DNA from 2 places in the Kocuria sp. CPCC 205235 genome. Region 1 is predicted to be linked to the other one. Evidence: predicted binding sites of a transcription regulator. Region 1 holds the regulator's gene; the other holds the start of a gene.

Evidence for each region. The regulator LexA, encoded in region 1, represses DNA repair genes until DNA is damaged. The targets are predictions, from matches to a motif close to TCGAACANNTGTTCGA.
Region 2: RF638_RS07945 (DUF6504 family protein) is a predicted target of LexA. The motif match lies at 3,047-3,062, and genes of this name have one in related genera.

Annotation. Positions count from the first base shown of each region.
Region 1 covers NZ_JAVKPR010000003.1:27,812-36,835, forward strand. The annotation lists gene RF638_RS03000 (DUF1844 domain-containing protein) at 1-229, shown strand, start outside; gene RF638_RS03005 (SseB family protein) at 226-1,086, opposite strand; gene priA (bifunctional 1-(5-phosphoribosyl)-5-((5-phosphoribosylamino)methylideneamino)imidazole-4-carboxamide isomerase/phosphoribosylanthranilate isomerase PriA) at 1,079-1,828, opposite strand; gene RF638_RS03015 (hypothetical protein) at 1,902-2,063, opposite strand; gene hisH (imidazole glycerol phosphate synthase subunit HisH) at 2,060-2,785, opposite strand; gene hisB (imidazoleglycerol-phosphate dehydratase HisB) at 2,782-3,399, opposite strand; gene RF638_RS03030 (histidinol-phosphate transaminase) at 3,517-4,620, opposite strand; gene RF638_RS03035 (LysM peptidoglycan-binding domain-containing protein) at 4,658-5,017, opposite strand; gene lexA (transcriptional repressor LexA) at 5,325-6,074, shown strand; gene RF638_RS03045 (ATP-dependent DNA helicase) at 6,239-8,299, opposite strand; gene hflX (GTPase HflX) at 8,302-9,024, opposite strand, start outside.
Region 2 covers NZ_JAVKPR010000008.1:123,780-132,803, reverse strand. The annotation lists gene RF638_RS07960 (MFS transporter) at 1-402, opposite strand, end outside; SAM riboswitch class IV at 450-568, opposite strand; gene mtnC (acireductone synthase) at 766-1,530, shown strand; gene RF638_RS07950 (MFS transporter) at 1,567-2,859, shown strand; gene RF638_RS07945 (DUF6504 family protein) at 3,087-3,452, shown strand; gene RF638_RS07940 (DNA polymerase III subunit alpha) at 3,484-6,996, shown strand; gene RF638_RS07935 (metallophosphoesterase) at 7,092-7,931, shown strand; gene RF638_RS07930 (hypothetical protein) at 7,877-8,314, shown strand; gene RF638_RS07925 (App1 family protein) at 8,461-9,024, shown strand, end outside.

The DNA of each region.
Region 1 (9,024 bases):
CGCTGGTGACGACGCCGAGGAACTCAAGGACCTCGATGAGGCCCGCAAACTCATTACCGCACTGGCGGGTTATGTCACCGCCGCCGCCCCGGAGATCGGCTCGCAGCACGCGGCTCCCCTGCGTGACGGTTTGAAGTCCCTGCAGTTAGCTTTCCGTGAGGCATCCCCGTTCCCGGACGCCCCCGGCGCCGGCCCCGGTGAAAAGTTCACCGGCCCGGTGTTCGGCTAAGCGGTCAGGCGAAGCCCCAAGGAATCCACGTTCGCGGCCATGATCGGCTCGGTGACCAGCTTCTGCTGGTACTGGCCGATCGTGGCCTGAACCATTTCTTGGGTCAGTCCTGGAGTCAGTTGCAACACGATCACGAGTTCGGGACCCGTGGCGCCGCCGTTCAGCAGTGCCCCGTCCGATCGCTTCCCATTGATTCCGGGGCCCGGCTCGGTGCGTGCGGAGACAATGTGCTCCATGTCCAGGGCGGCACGCAGAACGGCGTCGTCCACGGAGAAATCCAGGTACGACGGCGTCCAGGCCGTAGCTTTCGCCACGCACCACATCGCCGGACGACGCACCACGAAGGCCGGGTCAGAACCCGGATTCACGACCAGTAGATCTGATCCGTCCTGAACCGCGGACAGCGCTGCCTTGCGGATATCCACCGCAACGGGTCGCGCCTCGGAGTTCCACGCGGACAGCTCATTCACAGCGGTGAACACCGGCAGGGCCTTGCGGCCGTCGGCGGTGCGCAGACTCACCAGGGCCATGTCAGCTTCCTTATCGGACACCAAACCGTGTTCAGTGATCTCAGAATGGGTGACCTCGGCCACGATCGGCACGAAGACCCTGATACCGGGCAGTGCCGCAACGACATCCGTTTCGGAGGCGCGCCCTTCTCGCCACGCCGCCAAGGCGGCGGAAATCCCGGGTGCCGCGGCGCCGTCGTCGTCGGGGAAGAGGTGCGTGTGACTGGTGCCCTCCCCCAGGTTGCGACCCTCCCACGCCTGGCCGCCGGTGTCCTCGCTACCGCCGGCCGAGCGTAGTTGCGCCGCGATGTGCGCGGGCAACGATCGAGAGTCGGAGCTATCAGGCATTCGGGCGGCCGGCCACGTCGAGGGCCTCGGGCAGCGTGAACTTACCCGCGTAGAGGGCCTTTCCCACGATGGCGCCCTCGACGCCCACGGGCACGAGTTCGCGCAGCGCAGCGATGTCCTCAAGAGAGGACACGCCGCCGGAGGCCACCACGGGCTTGTCGGTGCGACGGGCCACCTCGGCCAGCAAGTCCACGTTGGGGCCCTTGAGCGTGCCGTCCTTGGTCACGTCCGTGACCACGTAACGGGAGCAGCCGTCGGCCTCGAGGCGATCCAGGACCTCCCAGAGATCGCCGCCTTCCTTGGTCCAGCCGCGCGCGGCCAGGGTGGTGCCGCGAACGTCCAGGCCCACGGCGATCACGTCACCGTGCTCGGCAATCACGCGCTGGGTCCACTCGGGATTCTCGAGGGCTGCGGTGCCCAAGTTGATGCGAGCGGGGTTGAGGGACAGAACCCGCTCGAGGGATTCGTTGTCACGGATACCGCCGGACATCTCGATCTTCATCTCGATCCGCTCGGCCACGCGACGCAGCACGTCGATGTTGTCACCGCGACCGAACGCCGCGTCCAGGTCCACCAGGTGCAGCCATTCCGCCCCGGCCTCCTGCCACATGAGTGCGGCGTCCACGGGATCGCCGTACCCGGTTTCGGAACCGGCCTCACCCTGAACGAGACGCACGGCCTGGCCGTCTTGCACGTCCACTGCGGGCAACAATTCCAAACGGGGGGTGGTGTCTTGAGACATGGTTCTCCTTACCGGCGGTGGATACCGCTCAATGACTGCACGAAAGATGCCGCGACCCACGCCGCGGCGGGAACTACACGGACGTGAACCAGGAATACGCGCCGTAAATGATCAGCGCCAAGGCAATGGCCGCCAAGAGCAACACCGACCACAGCGGTTTCTTCTGTTGCTTGAACGAAATGGCACCACCGGCGAAGAACGCCCCCAGCACCATGGTCAGCATGGAGAAGGTCACTTTTCGACCTCCGCGCCCCGCGCCGGCATACGGTCCGCCATGCGGCCGGTGCGCGGCAGCGTGCTGAGCCAATTGCGCAACAGGGCAATGCCTGCGGCCGAGGACTTCTCCGGGTGGAACTGCGTCGCACTCAGCGCGCCGTTCTCCACCGCCGCAACGAACGGGCCACCGTGCTCGGACCACGTGACGCCCGGTGCCTTCATGCGCTCAATGGTCTGATCGAAATTCCAGTCCTGCACACCGTAGGAGTGCACGAAGTAGAAGCGCTCGTTCTCAATGCCCTTGAAGAGGATCGAATCCTGCGGCGGTTCCACAGTGTTCCAACCCATGTGGGGTACCACGGGTGCGTTCAGGCGCTCCACGGTTCCGGGCCACTGGGCCAAGCCTTCCGAACGTTCACCGTGTTCGACACCCTCATCGAACATGACCTGCAGGCCCACGCAGATGCCCAGAACGGGTCGGCCGCCGCTGAGGCGACGGTCGATGAGTCGGGGAGCCTGAACGGAGCGCAGTCCATCCATGACCGCTGCGAAGGCACCCACGCCGGGGACGACGAGCCCGTCGGCATCCATCACGTCCTGCGGATCGGCGCTGAGCTTCACGCGTGCTCCTGCGGCCTCCAGTGCGCGCACGGCCGAGTGCACATTGCCTGCGCCGTAATCGAGAACGACGACGCACGGGGCCTGTTCGGTCTCGGTCACCTGTTCGTTACCGGGGTTCACAAAGCTCCCTTGGTGGACGGGATGGTGTCAGCCATGCGGGCATCGCGTTCCACGGCCTCGCGCAGTGCGCGGGCCAGTGCCTTGAACTGCGCTTCCACGATGTGGTGCGGGTCCCGACCGCGAATGACATCGATGTGCAGGCACAGCTGGGCGTGGTAGGCGAAGGACTCGAACACGTGGCGAGTCATCGAGCCGGTGAAGTGACCGCCGATCAAGTGGTACTGCTGGCCTTCGGGTTCGCCTGTGTGCACCACGTACGGTCGGCCGGACACGTCCACGACCGCCGAGGCCAACGCCTCGTCCAACGGGACGGTGGCCTGACCGAAGCGACGGATGCCTCGCTTGTCACCGAGCGCCTTCAGGAACGCGTCACCGAGCACGATGGCGGTGTCCTCGACCGTGTGGTGCACGTCGATGTCGGTGTCCCCGTGGGCCTGAACGTTGAGGTCGATCAGGGAGTGCTTGGACAGCGCCGTCAACATGTGGTTGTAGAAGGGCACGGTGGTCTCGATGTTGGACTGACCGGTGCCGTCCAGGTTCAGTTCCACGCGGACAGTGGATTCACTGGTTACGCGTTCCACCACGGCCGTACGAGGTGAGTTGGTTGGGGACATCACGGGGTGTAACTCCTCGAATTCTGCGTGCGCCTGCCGGAAACAGCGGCGCTCTTCAGTCTAATGCGCGGGCCTGCCGGGCCCGCAGGATGACGGGTGGATGACTCCACCCGCGGATTACTTCTGCTGCAGGTAGTTCTCCACTGCGGCCAGGAATGCGGTGGTTTCGTCCTCGGTGCCTGCGGTCACGCGCAGGTGGCCGGCGATTCCGACGTCGCGCACCAGAACGCCCTGATCCAACAGGTTCTGCCACATCTGCTGGGCGTTCTCCATGCCCCCGTAGAACACGAAGTTGGAATCAGATTCGGCCGGTTCCAGACCCAGGCGCTTGAGGTCGTCGACAATTCGGTCGCGCTGCATCTTGATGTCTTCTACGGTGCTCAACAGGACATCGCTGTGTTCGAGCGCCGCAAGGGCGGTCGCCTGGCTGACGGCGGAGAGGTGATAGGGCAACCGGACCAAACGGATGGCATCCGTGACCTCGGGGGCCGCGGCGAAATAGCCCAAACGGGCACCGGCCAGCGCAAAGGCCTTGCTCATGGTGCGGGTGACGATCAAGCGAGGGCGACCCTCGAGCAGTGTGAGCGCTGAAGGAGTGCCGAATCGGGCGAACTCCGCGTAGGCCTCATCCACGATGACCATGGAGTTGGATTCTTCCGCGGCCTCGTACACGGCTTCGACCACGTCCAGGCCAAGCGCAGTGCCGGTTGGATTATTCGGCGAGCACAGAATGACCACATCGGGCTTGTGCTCACGTACTTGCTTCGCGGCGGACTCAGCCGTCAAAGTGAAATCTTCCGCGCGCTGACCCGCGATGAACTTGGTTCCCGTCCCGGAGGCCAGCAAGGGGTACATCGAATAGGTCGGCACGAAGGTGAGGACCGAACGTCCGGGGCCACCAAATGTCTGCAGAATCTGCTGCAGGATCTCGTTGGAACCGTTGGCTGCCCAGAGGTTGTCGGCGGTCAGTCCGTGGTCCAGGTATGCGGCCAATGCCGTGCGAAGTTCCGTGAATTCCCGATCCGGATAGCGATTGAGCTGACCTGCGGCCCGCGAAACACGGTCGGTGATGGCGTCCACCACGGGCTGGGGAACGGGGTGCGTGTTCTCGTTCGTGTTCAAGGCAACCGCAACATCAAGTTGGGGTGCGCCGTACGGGGACATGCCCCGCAGGTTCTCACGGAGGGGCAGGGCTTCTAGGCGATCGAGATTTTGGCTCACTCCCCTAGCTTAAGCGCCGAGCAGGCCTTCACACGATTCAGCGTGCGGGGATCTCCAGCAGCTGACCGGCGGACAGTTCCGAGGATGCCAGTCCGTTGAGCTCCACGATGTCGTCCATGACCTCACGGGTGTCGCGCTGCGGGTCCGCTGCGTAAGCGATCTCCCACAGGGACTGATCGGACTGGACGGTCACGGAGTGGGTTACGGGTTCGCCCACGGGATCGGTATTGGCCTGAACCGTGGAGGGAAGCAGGAAGATGACCGCAACCACCAGCAGTGCGGCGGCACCCGTAATGAGCGGCAGTCCGATGAAGACGAACCGTCCGCGACGGGTCAGGTTGAGCTTGGGCGCGCGAGTGAAGCTTTGGGCGCTGGTGGGCAAGATATGTGTGGTCATGGCAACCTCCTGGTGAACTTTCCGGTGACCGCGGGATGAAGCGGCAGGGTGTTCGAACCCTTTCCCCGGCGTTAGAACACGTTTTCGAATATCTGCGTTAAGTTCTAGCACGGGTGTACGAACCTTGTCGAGAGAAAAATCGAACATGTGTTTGAGTCCTCACTCTTGGCGCACTAGTCTTGAAGCAACGTCCGTACTAGTTGACCGAACGTCACTGACACGCATAAGCGGCAGGATTGAACTCGACGGGTACGGAGTACGTCGCGGTTGACCCCGCGGTCGGAAAACGGTGAAAGGACCCCAACTCGTGAGCACACCTTCCCCCTCCGGTTCGGAGTCCCAGCGACCCCAGCGGCCACTGACCGCGCGTCAGCGAACCATCCTGGGGGCGGTGCAGCGAGCCATCGGTGAGCGCGGTTATCCCCCGTCGATGCGTGAAATCGGCGATATTGTGGGCCTCGCCTCGCTATCGAGCGTGACCCACCAATTGGGCCAGCTCGAGAAGCTTGGCTATATCCGCCGAGACCCTCGGCGCCCTCGGGCCATGGAAGTTCTGCGCCCGCTCTCGGAGGCCGAACTGGCTCGGGAACTGGGCGAGCCAGAACCGGCCGAGCAGTCTCCGAAGGCTTCGGACGGCACACTGCACAACGTCACGCAGTTGCCCACCACCAGCCCGGATGACTCCATGGCTTCGGTGCCCCTGGTCGGACGAATCGCGGCCGGTGGCCCCATTACGGCAGAGCAGTCGGTCGAAGACGTGTTCTCACTTCCGCGCGAGTTCGTCGGTCACGGTGACCTGTTCATGCTCAAGGTGTCCGGTGATTCGATGATCGACGCCGCTATCTGTGACGGTGACTGGGTCGTGGTGCGCCAGCAGAACACCGCGCTCAACGGTGACATCGTGGCGGCCCTGCTCGATGACGAGGCTACGGTCAAGACCTTCCGCCAGCGTGACGGTCACACCTGGCTACTGCCGCAGAACACCCAGTACGAGCCCATCCTGGGCGATCACGCCACGGTGATGGGCAAGGTTGTATCGGTTTTCCGGTCCCTCTGACGGATCCTCCATTAGCCACTCACCATGAAAGAACCGGCCCGTAGGTGAATTCACCTACCGGGCCGGTTTCCGTTCGGGGGTTCACCAAAAGGAAACGGCTCCCAGCGACTGCAGGATCACGTTCCGCCCGTGTCTGAACGTCATCTCCCCATGCTGCTGCGGAACTACTGCGAGCTGCTGAGCCGCTTCAGTGCACCCAGCACCTTGGTCTTGTCCGCGGTGGGCCACAACGGCGGCAGTGACTTGGTCAGGAAGGTTCCGTATCGCGCCGTCGCCAATCGCGAATCGAGCACGGCAACCACACCGCGGTCGTTGCTGGAACGGATCAGGCGTCCCGCACCCTGGGCAAGCTTCACCGCGGCGTGAGTCGCGGACACGGCCATGAAGCCGTTACCACCGGCACGTTCGATGGCCCTGGTCCGGGCGGTCCCCAGTGGATCATCAGGCCGCGGGAACGGAATGCGGTCGATGACCACCAAGCGACACGAATTCCCGGGCACGTCCACGCCCTGCCACAGGCTCATGGTCCCGAAAAGACTGGCGGTGGGGTCGTCCGTGAAGTCCTTCACCAGCGACGGCAGGGACGCCTCCCCCTGGCAGAGGATCTCAGTGTCGATCAGTTCGCGCAGTTTCTCGGTTGCCTCTTCCGCTGCGCGGCGGGACGAGAACAGCCCCAGGGCACCACCGTTGGAGGCCTTGAGCAGTTCGGCCAATTCAGCCAACTGCTCCGAGGACACGCCCCGGCCCGGCTTGGGTAGGTGCCTGGCCACGTACAGGATTCCCTGCTTGGGGTAGTTGAACGGGCTTCCCACGTCCACGCCGCGCCACGGCGGAGCGCCCGCACCCTGCAGACCGAGGGCACCGGCCACGGACGAGAACGATGACCCCACGGCCAACGTGGCAGAAGTCAGCACGACCGTGCGGCCGTCGAAGAGTCCTTCTCGCAGCGCGCCCGCCACGCTGAGCGGAGCGATATTGAGGGTTGCCGGTTCACCGGCATCCGGTGACACGTAGCCGGAGGACTGCTCCCAACGCCCCACACGGGAGATCCACAGGACATCGTGATCCGTGTTGGCCGTGAGCAGGCGATCAGCGGTGTCGAGAATCTCGGACAACCGTGACCGCGCCGCATGACGGCCCGCGTCCTCCGCGTTGGAGTCACCCTTGGTCGCGCTCAATCCGGCACGTGCGGCGTCCTGCACTCCCCGCACGGCGTAGACCTGCTCTTCGGTGAATCCTCGCGGCAGCAGTCCGTTCGGATCGCCGTTGAAAGCTCGGTCGAAGGCATCCGCAGCCTTGTCCAGGTCCTCGTGCGGGGCCGCGGTGTGTTTACGCACGCCGCTCGCCGCCGCGCGTACCGCGGCACCGGACAACGCACCGGTGACGGCCCCCGTGACCCGGTCCTGCAGTTCGTGAGCCTCGTCCACGACCACCACGTCGTGTTCGGGCAGCACGGCCAACCCCTCGAAGGCGTTGATGGCCAGCAGCGCGTGGTTGGTGATCACCACGTCCGCTTCGCCCGCGGCCAACCGTGCTTTCTCGGCAAAGCATTCCTCGATCAGCGGGCATTTGCGCCCGATGCACTCACGAGCGGTCACGGAGACCTGACGCCAGGCTGCATCGGAAACGCCGGGCTGCACGTCGTCCCGGTCCCCGGTCTCTGTGGACTCGACCCATTCGCGCAACCGCTTGACCTGCTGGCCCAACTTACCCACGGCCGTCTCCCCGCCACGAGCGGAACCGGCCGGTTCAGCGAGATTGAACAGAGCGGCGTCGTCATCGGTGGGGTACCCACCGCCGATCTTGTGCAGGCACGCGTAATTGGAGCGGCCCTTGAGCAGGGCCACGTTGGGCCGGTGCTCCAGGTGCTCCTCGACCGCATCCAATACCCGCGGCACGTCGCGACCGGTCACCTGCGACTGCAACGCCAAAGTCGCGGTCGAAATGATCACGGGTTTATCTGCGGTTTGGGCGTGCTCGAACACCGGAACCAGGTAGGCCAGGGATTTACCCGTGCCCGTACCCGCCTGAACCAAGAGGTGTTTGCGGGTGTCCAGGGCCTCGGCTACCTTGGCCGCCATGAACCGCTGCCCGTCGCGCCTCTGCCCGCCCATGGCGGTCACGGCGGCGTCGAGGAGCTCGAGCGAATCCTTGGCTCCGGGCAGGGTTTCGGGCCGAAGGTCCGAAATGTCCCGCCCGGTCTCGTCAATGAACGGGTCTGCCATACCTATGCGGTGTCCGCGCCGTTTTCGTCCGGCTGCGCATCTTCCGCCGACGCCGCTCCAAGCCGGTACTCCTCGAGTTCCGCCACGAGGCTTCCCCGGACGCGCACGCGCAAGCGCGTGCCGTCCTCGGTGTGCTCCGTGCTCAGAATCTCGGCGTCCTGGGCATGTAGTCGCGAGACGACTTCACCGTGGACATAGGGAATCAGCAGGTCCAGCTCGTGATCCGGGCGCGGGATCGCCCGAGAGATCAGCTGCTTGAGTTCTTCGATGCCCTCACCCGTGCGAGCCGAGACGGCAACCGAAGGGCTCTCATGGTTGAGGAGACGACCCAGCACCACGGGATCTGCGACATCTGCCTTGTTGAGCGCCACTAATTCCGGGATGTCGGTCGCCCCCACGTCCGTGAGAACATCGCGGACGGCCTTGAGTTGACCCTCGGGGTCCGGGTGAGAGGCATCCACCACGTGGACGATCACGTCCGCGTCCGCCACTTCTTCCAGCGTGGAGCGGAAGGCTTCGACCAACTGAGTGGGCAGCGAACGCACAAAACCCACGGTGTCCGAGAGCGTGTAGCCGATACCGTCCGGGGTTTCCGCCTTGCGCACGGTGGGATCCAGCGTGGCGAACAGCGCGTTCTCCACGAGCACACCGGCGTCCGTGAGGCGGTTGAGCAGCGACGACTTCCCGGCGTTGGTGTAGCCGGCAATGGCCACGGACGGCACCGA
Region 2 (9,024 bases), on a different contig from region 1:
GCCCGGCAGCAGCCCGATCACCGTGGTGGCCACGCCCATGATCAACAGGGACGCGACCAACAGGGCCTTGCGGCCGATCCGGTCACCCAGGTGCCCGGCAATGATGCCGCCCAGGGGCCGGAAGAAGAACGCAATGGCGAAGGTCGCGAACGAGGCAATGATCGAGCCCACGCCCGAACCCTGCGGGAAGAAATAGTGACTGAACACCAGGGCTGCGGCGGCACCGTAGAGGTAGAAGTCGTACCATTCGATGGTCGTGCCCACGAAGGACGCGGCGAGCACGCGCTTCTTGTCACGCACTGCGGATCCCACGCTCGCGAGCGCGTGATCCGTGGCGGGTTGGGTCCGCTGGGCTGATGATGAATCGGTGACCGTGGGCACCGGGGCGGTGGCGGGGGCCATGACACTCCTCATGACGGGGCGCCACGGAAGAATGTTTGGTGAGCCGGACGCCGTCCTTGCCCGTACCGGTACTGATCACGGGCCGAATCATCACCTGGGGCACCCCACGACAGCGTCTGAGGGTTGCCGTCCGGCCAGCCAGGGCTTCGCACCGGAACTCGTGATTCTTGTCGCGTGAACCTAACCACACGATCGTTGAGCACCACAAATGATGAAGATTTGTGACCGCCCCGAGGATGCCTCTCGGGATGGCTCGCGAGGGGTGCGTCCTCCTGTTTCCGCCCGTCCCCGGTGCCTAGAATGGGCCTATTCCCCGGGTTGCCGGGGCAGACACCGTTGTCGAAAGAACACAGGGAGCCGACCATGCCTGAGCCCGCCGCCGCCAATGCACTGGTGCTCGACCGACCCGAGGTCATCGTGGTCGACATCGAAGGTACCCTCTCCTCCACGTGGTACGTCCGGGATGAGCTCTACCCCTATTCCCGTAAACGCTTCACCGGCTATTTCGAGGAGTATTCCCACAAACCTGAGGTCGCCCGCGCTCGCCGACAGATCATCGATTTGGCCGGCCTGGACAGTTCGGCCACCGCCGAGGATCTCACCGGTGTGCTGGAAGCCTGGATGGATGAGGGTCAGATGCCGGCCCCGCTGCGCACGATGCACGCGTTGATCTGGCAGGAGGGCTTCGCCGCCGGGGAGTTCGTCTCGCCGTTCTTCGAGGACGCGATTCCCGCCTTGCGGACCTGGTCCGAGCAGTCGATTCCGGTGTTCATCTTCTCCAACGGCACGTTGCCCGCCCAACGTGCCTGGTTCAGCCATTCGCCCGAGGGCAACCTGATTCCACTGATCAAGGGACACTTCTCCCTGGAATCGGCCGGCGCCAAACACGAGGTGAGTTCGTTCCGTAACATCACCCACGACGTGGCCGAGGCGCTGGGCAAACCGCGTGAGAAGTTCTTGTTCTTCTCCGACCAGGTGGAGGCCCTGGACGCAGCCCGTCAAGCCGGGTGGAACACCGTGGGAGTGCGCCGCCCCGGTGACCAGTTCTACGACGCCGGCGTGGGGGATCATCCCGAGATCCAGCGCTTGAATCAGGTACGGTTCATCCGTCGCTATGCGTCCCGCTAGCGCGATCGGGAGATTTCAGACGGGATAGCTTTCACCGTGAACAAGACCACCATGCGCCCCGGGGCCGGGCGCGCACTTTTCGCTGCCGTGGCCGGAACACTCATCGAGTGGTATGACTACGCCTTGTACGGCACGGCCGCCGGGCTGATCATTGGCCCGCTCTTCTTCGCGGGAATGGACTCCGGTGCTTCCTTGGCCGCGTTCGCGACCTTCGCGGTGGGCTTCGTGGCGCGCCCGCTGGGTGGTGTGCTGGTCGGTCACCTGGGGGACCGCTACGGTCGCCGCCCGGCCATGTTGCTCACCGTGATTCTGATGGGCGTGGCCACGGTGGGCATCGGCCTGTTGCCCACCTACGCCGCGATCGGCGTGGCCGCCCCGGTGTTCCTGGTGCTCCTGCGTCTGCTGCAGGGCATGGGGGCCGGTGCCGAGTTGGCCGGGGCCATGACCCTGGTTGCGGAGTTCGCCCCGCCGCGGCGTCGTGGACTGATGACGTCGCTCGTGCTCGCCGCGCCCCCGGCCGGCATTGTGCTGGCCACCGGCGCGTTTCTGTGGACGGCGTCTCTGGGTGATCAGGTGCTGTTGGATTGGGCGTGGCGCTTGCCGTTCCTGGCCTCGGCGGTGCTGTTCGCCCTGGCCATCTTCATCCGCGTCAAGCTTGAGGAGAGCCCCGAATACCTGGCCGCGCTCCACGCCGCCAAACAGCGTGGGGAACGCCGCAGGGTGCCCGTGGTGGCCCTGATACGCGAGCACTGGCGCGCGGTGGTCGTGGGGTTCTTCGCGATCACCGGGCACAACGCGCTCAACTACATCCTGGCCGTGTTCTCCCTGTCCTTCATGACCTCACCGGCCGTGGGCATGGATCGGGGATCGGCGTTGACCGCGGTGATCATCGGATCCGTGTGCGGCGTGCTGGCCACCCCGCTGGGTGGCTTGGCCGCCGACCGGTTCGGTGCCCATAAGGTGTTGGCCTTCGGCTCGCTGCTGGGTGCGGTGGGTGCGTTCCCGCTGTTCGCGGCGCTGTCCTCGGGCAGCGCGATGGCTGCGACCGTCGCCATTTCCGTGGGCTACGGTGCGGTGATCGCTTGCACCTCCGGTTCCCAGGGCGCCTACCTGGCGGGCTTGTTCCCCGCCGCCGAACGCTTCAGCGGCATCGCCCTGGCACGTGAGGCCAACGGTGCCATCGTGGCGGGATTCACCCCGCTCATCGCGGCCACCCTGATCACCGCCGCCGGCGGACAGACCTGGGCCGCAGCACTCTTCCTCATGGCGTGCTGCGTGATCTCGGTGGTGGGCGTGCTGCTGGGCAAGCCGGGCCGCTACACCTCATAACCACGCGCTCCTTCACAGTCACGACCTCGCGGTCGGCACTTCACAGTCACGACGACGTCGCTCGGTCCCCTCGGCCGGGCGACGTCGCCGTTTCTGGGTTCTTCCGGTGCTGCCCCGGGGGCCTTCCCGGGTCATCCCGTGGCGGGCCGCTTATGCGTGTCAGCGACCCTTGGCACTCTCACAGTACTCGAATAAAGTTTCGAATACACCGGGAGAGTGATCGAGTCATGACGGTACTGACTGCGGTAGAACACACGGACCTCACGTGGAGCGAGACGCACGATGCGGTGCGGATCGATGAGGGGTGGGGGCAACCCTGCGAGGTGCACTGCGATGAGTCGGGTGCCCCGTGCGAGTTGGTGTTCCGGGGCAGACTTCACCGCATTACGGCCCCACCGCAGCGCTGGTACGAACGTCGCCGCTGGTGGCAGCTGGAAGAGCGAGTTCCGCGGGAAAGCGGGCAGTCCGTGGTGGACCGGCAGCACTGGCGTGTCCAGGCGGCGCAACGCGGGGCCGTGATACCTCGCACTCTGGAATTGGTGCGCCACGAGATCACCGGCCAATGGTGGCTCGTGGCTGACCAGGCGGTTTGACATTGATCGAACAAACTTTCGAATATGAGGTATGCATTTCCCTCATTTGCGCGTGGCTTCCGCTTACAGCGCGCACTACGGTGTGGCTCGCCCCCACGAGCTCGCGCAGGTGGCGGCGTCCTACGGGGCGCAGGTCCTGGCGTGCACCGACAGGGACGGGTTGTACGGGGTGGTCAAGCACGTGCTGGCCTGTCAGCAGCACGGTGTGGCTCCCGTGCTGGGAGTGGACCTGGCGTTGTTGGGTCCGGTGGCGGCGTCGGCGGGGAAACACACTCGCGCCGCCGCCGGCCGGCAAGGCCAGCACGGTCGACACGGGCGCAGCACGGTGCCGCCGGCTCGGGTGATCGGGCGCGTGGTGGTGTTGGCCACCGGGGGTAACGGGGGAGCCGGGTACGCGGCGCTGTGCCGGCTGGTGTCCGCGGCCCATCGGAACCACGATCATCATGCAGCCCGCCCCATCGGGTTGACCCGGGACCAGATCGCCCGCCACGTGCATCGCGCGGCGGCCGGGGGAACTCCCGGACTGGTGGTGCTCGTGGGCCCGGATTCGGACGTGGGATCGCTGTTGGCCCGGCGTCGTTACCGGGCGGCCCGCACGGCCCTGCGCGCATGGAAGCGTGTCCTACCGGCCGGGTGTCTCACCGTGGAGACCGCAACCCACCTGGCACCGCAGGGCAGCACCCTCAGCACCGGTCACGCCGTGCGGATGCTCACCGTGGGGCGCGAGGCCGGGCTGCCGGTGATCCTCACCAACGCCGTGCGCTACGCCCACCCCGGCCAGGCCGTCACCGCAGACGTACTGGACGCGGCCCGCACCCTCATGTCCCTGGAGGAATTGGCCGGCTCGGATCCCGGGGTGCTGCAACCCACGGGGCAGGGGTGGCTCAAGAACACCGCGGAGATGACCCGGCTCGCCCACGAGATCTCGGCGGCCGCGGACCTCGGGGCCACCGGGGCCGCGCACCTGCTCGCGGACACCTACCGACTGGCCGAACGTTGCAGCCAGGACCCCGTCACGGACCTGCGAGTGGGCCAGCCGGTGATTCCGGAAGCCTCCGTCATCGGTCTCACCGGGAACCCCAACACCCAACTCAGAACCCGCTGCTACACCGGATTGGAGCGCTTCCACTCCCACGAGAACTGGGACCGCACGGTCCCCGGACTGAGCGGGGAATCGCTGCGCTCGCGGATGGACCGGGAGCTGGACGTGATTGCGCAGCTGGGATTCGCCGGATACTTCCTGACCGTCTCGGAGGTCTCCGAATTGATGACCCAGCTGAAGGTTCGGCACGCGGCCCGAGGTTCGGCGGTCTCGTCCCTGGTGGTGCACCTGTTGGGGATCTCTCCGGTGGATCCGCTCGAGTACGACCTGGTCTTCGAGCGCTTCCTGTCCCCGCGGCGCAGCAGTCTGCCGGATATCGACATCGACATGGAGAGCGCGGAGCGGCACCGGATCTATCACGAGATCTTCCAACGCTTCGGTAGCAGTCGGGTCACGCTCATGAGCATGCAGAACGCCTACCGCTCCAGGGGTGCCGTGCGGGATGCCGGGCTTGCACTGGGGTTGGAACAGGAACTCGTGGACCACATCGCGGCCCAGTTGTGGCGGGTCCCCGGGGCCACCCTGCGCGAGGAAATTGCGCAGCGCCCGGAGCTGACCCGGCTGGCCGATGACCTCAAGGCCAACCGGCAGCTGGATCTCCTGGTGGATCTGACCGAACGCCTGGACCGGTTGCCGCGCCACATTTCCATGCACCCGTGCGGGGTGATCCTCTCGGACGCCACCCTGCTGCACCGCACGCCTGTGCAGGCCAGCGGGATCGGGCTGCCCATGTCCCAGTTCGACAAGCACGACATGGATCCCATGGGCCTCATCAAACTCGACATCCTGGGCGTGCGCATGCAATCCACCCTGGCCTATGCGGTTCAGGAGGTGGCCCGCATGGAGCCGGACCGCCCCGCCCTGGACCTGGACGCCATGCCCCGCGATGACCCGGACACGTTCCGGCTCATCAGCTCCACCCACACGCTGGGGTGTTTCCAGATCGAATCCCCGGGGCAGCGCGAACTGATCGGGACCATGGGCCCGGAGGAGTTCAACGACCTGATCGTGGACATCTCCCTGTTCCGCCCAGGGCCCATGCAGGCGTCCATGGTGCGCCCCTACCTCAACTCCCGCCACGGCTGGAGCACCCCCGAGTACCCCCACCCGGACCTGGTGGACATCCTCAAGGAAACCCGCGGGGTGGCCGTCTACCACGAACAGATCATGCGGATGATGGACCGGATGACCGGTTGCGGACTGGCCACCGCAGACGAATGGCGGCGCAGGCTCGGCTCGGAGACCGAACAGCGCGTGGAGGACGCCTTCCGCAGCGGGGCACGGGCCCGAGGCTACGACGCGGAAACCGTGGAGAAGGTGTGGGAGATCCTGCATGCGTTCGGAAGCTTCGGTTTCTGCAAGGCCCACGGTGTGGCCTTTGCCGTACCCACCTATCAGTCCGCGTGGTTGAAGACCCATCACCCGGAGGCCTTCATGGCCGGGGTCTGGGAACACGACCCGGGTATGTACCCCGCTCGGTTGCTCGTGGGGGAGGCCCGGCGCATGGGCATCCCCGTACTCGGTCCGGACATCAACCACAGCGTGGATCATCACCGCATCGAACCCGTGACCGCCCGGCCCGGCACCGTGGAATCCGGGGACCTGGACGAGGGAATCCCCTACACCCGTGGTGGGTCCTGGGGGATCCGGATGTCCCTCACCAGCATCACCGGGATCAGCGGCGCGGAAATCGAACGGATCGTGGCCGGTCAGCCCTACTCCACGCTTACGGATGTGCGCACCCGGGCCAGACCCTCTCGGCGGAGTCTGCAGCGACTGGCCACGGCCGGGGCCCTGGACAGTCTCCTGAACACCTCGGGCGCTCGCGCCTCCCGCACCGACCTGGTGACCCACTTGACCCGGCGAGCCGATCAACCAGCCGCCTCTCGCAGCGCCTCTGCCAAGGGACAACCCGGTCCCGGACAACTGGCCCTTCCGCTGGGGGACCTGGAACTGACCGGGCTGCCGCCGGAACAACCCGAACCCAGCACCGAGGAGAAGGTGCGCGCGGAACTGGACACCATGAACATCGAAGTCTCCGCCCACCTCATGGACGGCCACACCGCTCTCCTGCGCTCCTACGGGGTCACCCGTGCGGAAGACCTGCTGGGACTGCGCAACGGCACCGAAGTAGTGGTGGCCGGGGTGCGCGTGTCCACCATGACCCCGCCCATGCGCAGCGGGAAGCGCGTGGTGTTCATTTCCGTGGATGACGGTTCCGGCGCGGTGGACTGCACCTTCTTCGACGAGGCGCAGGCCCTGTCCGGACCCGTGCTGTTCGCACCCACCATGCTGCTGGTCCACGGCCACACCCGCCGCACCGGACCCCGGGGCATTGGAGTGCAAGCGGTACAGGCCTGGGACATGGCCCATCCCGAAACTCTGCCCGACCCAGCCACCGTGCTGGGTTCCCAACCCAAACCCAGCCGTGCACCTGCATGAAAACCCCAGGTCACAACCTCTTAACGCAACCTCCCTACGGTGTGAATCATCAGCCGCCCACGGCGGCCAGGAATTCCTCACACCAGGAGCACGACATGTCCGAGAACACCCCTCGTCCCAGCCGCCGGAACCTGATCACCGGAGGCAGCGCGCTCGCGGCCGCCGGGGTGCTGAGCGCCGCACCCGTCGCCGCCCAGGCAGCACCGGCCACGGTGGCTCAACACCGCGGCCGAGGTCGCGGCCACGGCCAGATGCCGCTGTCCTTCGGTAAGAACGGCGCGTTCAAGATTGTCCAGTTCAACGACACCCAGGACGGCCCGCGCACCGATCGCCGCACCCTCGAGTTCATGGGCAAGGTCCTGGACCGGGAGAAGCCGCAGTTCGCCCTGATCAACGGCGACGTGATTAACGGGTCCCCGCGCACCAACCGCGAGGTCAAACAGGCCATCAACAACGTGGTCATGCCCATGGAATCCCGGGGCATCAAATGGGCCGTGACGTTCGGCAACCACGACGAGGACTCCACCGAGGACAACGGCACCGGCATGTACGAGCCGCAGCTAGTGGAGTTCGTGCGCCAGTACCAGCACAACCTCAACCCCGGTGACGACCAGAAGGTCTTCGGTTCCTCCAACGCGCAGCTGCTGATCCGCGGCTCCCGCGGCAACGCTCCGGCCTTCGCCGTCTGGCTGCTGGATTCCGGCCGGTACGCGGAGGACAAGCCCGGCGGTCAGGACCGCGAGGGGCTCATGGGCTACGACTGGATCCGCCCCAGCAGATCCGCTGGTACAACGACCTCTCCGCGGAGACCGAGCGCCGCTACGGGAAGAAGATCCCGGGCCTCATGTACTTCCACATCCCCACGTGGGAGCACCACCACATGTGGTACGGCCAGCAGTTCAGCTCGGACGACGACGGTCACGCCGCCGCGGTGAAACGCCACGGCATCGTGGGGGAGAAGCACGAGAACGTCTACACCGGCATGATCAACTCCGGTATCTACGCCGCGGCCAAGGAGCGCGGCGACATCCTGGGCATGTACTGCGGCCACGACCACATCAACACGTACATGGGCAACTACTTCGGCATCGAACTCGGCTACGGCCCGGGCACGGGCTTCGGCACGTACGGCCTCAACGACGGCACCCGCGACGAACACACCCTGCGCGGCGCTCGCGTGTTCGAACTCAATGAGCGCACCGAACGCGTCTACACCGGCACCCGCCTGATCTTCGCCAAGGACCTCGGCATCGACATGGCTCCCGAAACTCAGCCCCTCGCCCGTCCCGTGCGCTTCCCGCGCTACGTGCGCGGCTGAGTTCCCCGCCGACGGCGCTCGGGAGCCTCGAGCGCCGTCGGCCACCTCGACGCCGCGCAGCCGGCCGCCGCCGCGGACCGGGACGGAGTTACGGCGCGGTACGCGGCGACGTCGTGGACGGGAACAGCTGTGAAAGACTGTGAAGCATGGCAAAACACACCGGTAGCGGGGACCTTTTCCAGACCGTTGATCAGGTCACGGAAGAGGCCATCAACATCGGCTACCGGTGGGAGCAGCGGCTGCACCGGTGGCGACAGGCGCGCGCCGAGCAGCGCGGTGACATCCCCACCATGCTCGCCTTCGACGGCTACGGCAGCACCCGGCACGTGCGCGTGCTGGGGCGCGTGCTGCTCAAGACGCGGCAGCTGATCGCGGACACCGATGATTCCGCCGAATTCATCCGCGGCTGGCGCTCTTTCACGTCCATCCCGTTGGCCTTCGCACACGTGAACGTGTGGCTGGGCGACCACGAGTTCCACCTGATGGCCGATAAGGGCGGCGTGATCGACGTGGACCTACAGGTCAGCATGGAGCCGGGTATTTACACCGTCTATATGCAGACCGACGGCTCCGAGGTCACGGAGGCTGCGGTGACCATTGTTTCCGAGGACCAGACCATCGGCGTGGTCTCCGACGTGGATGACACCGTGATGGTTACGGCCCTGCCGCGTCCCATGCTGGCGGCATGGAACTCGTTCGTGCTCAACGAG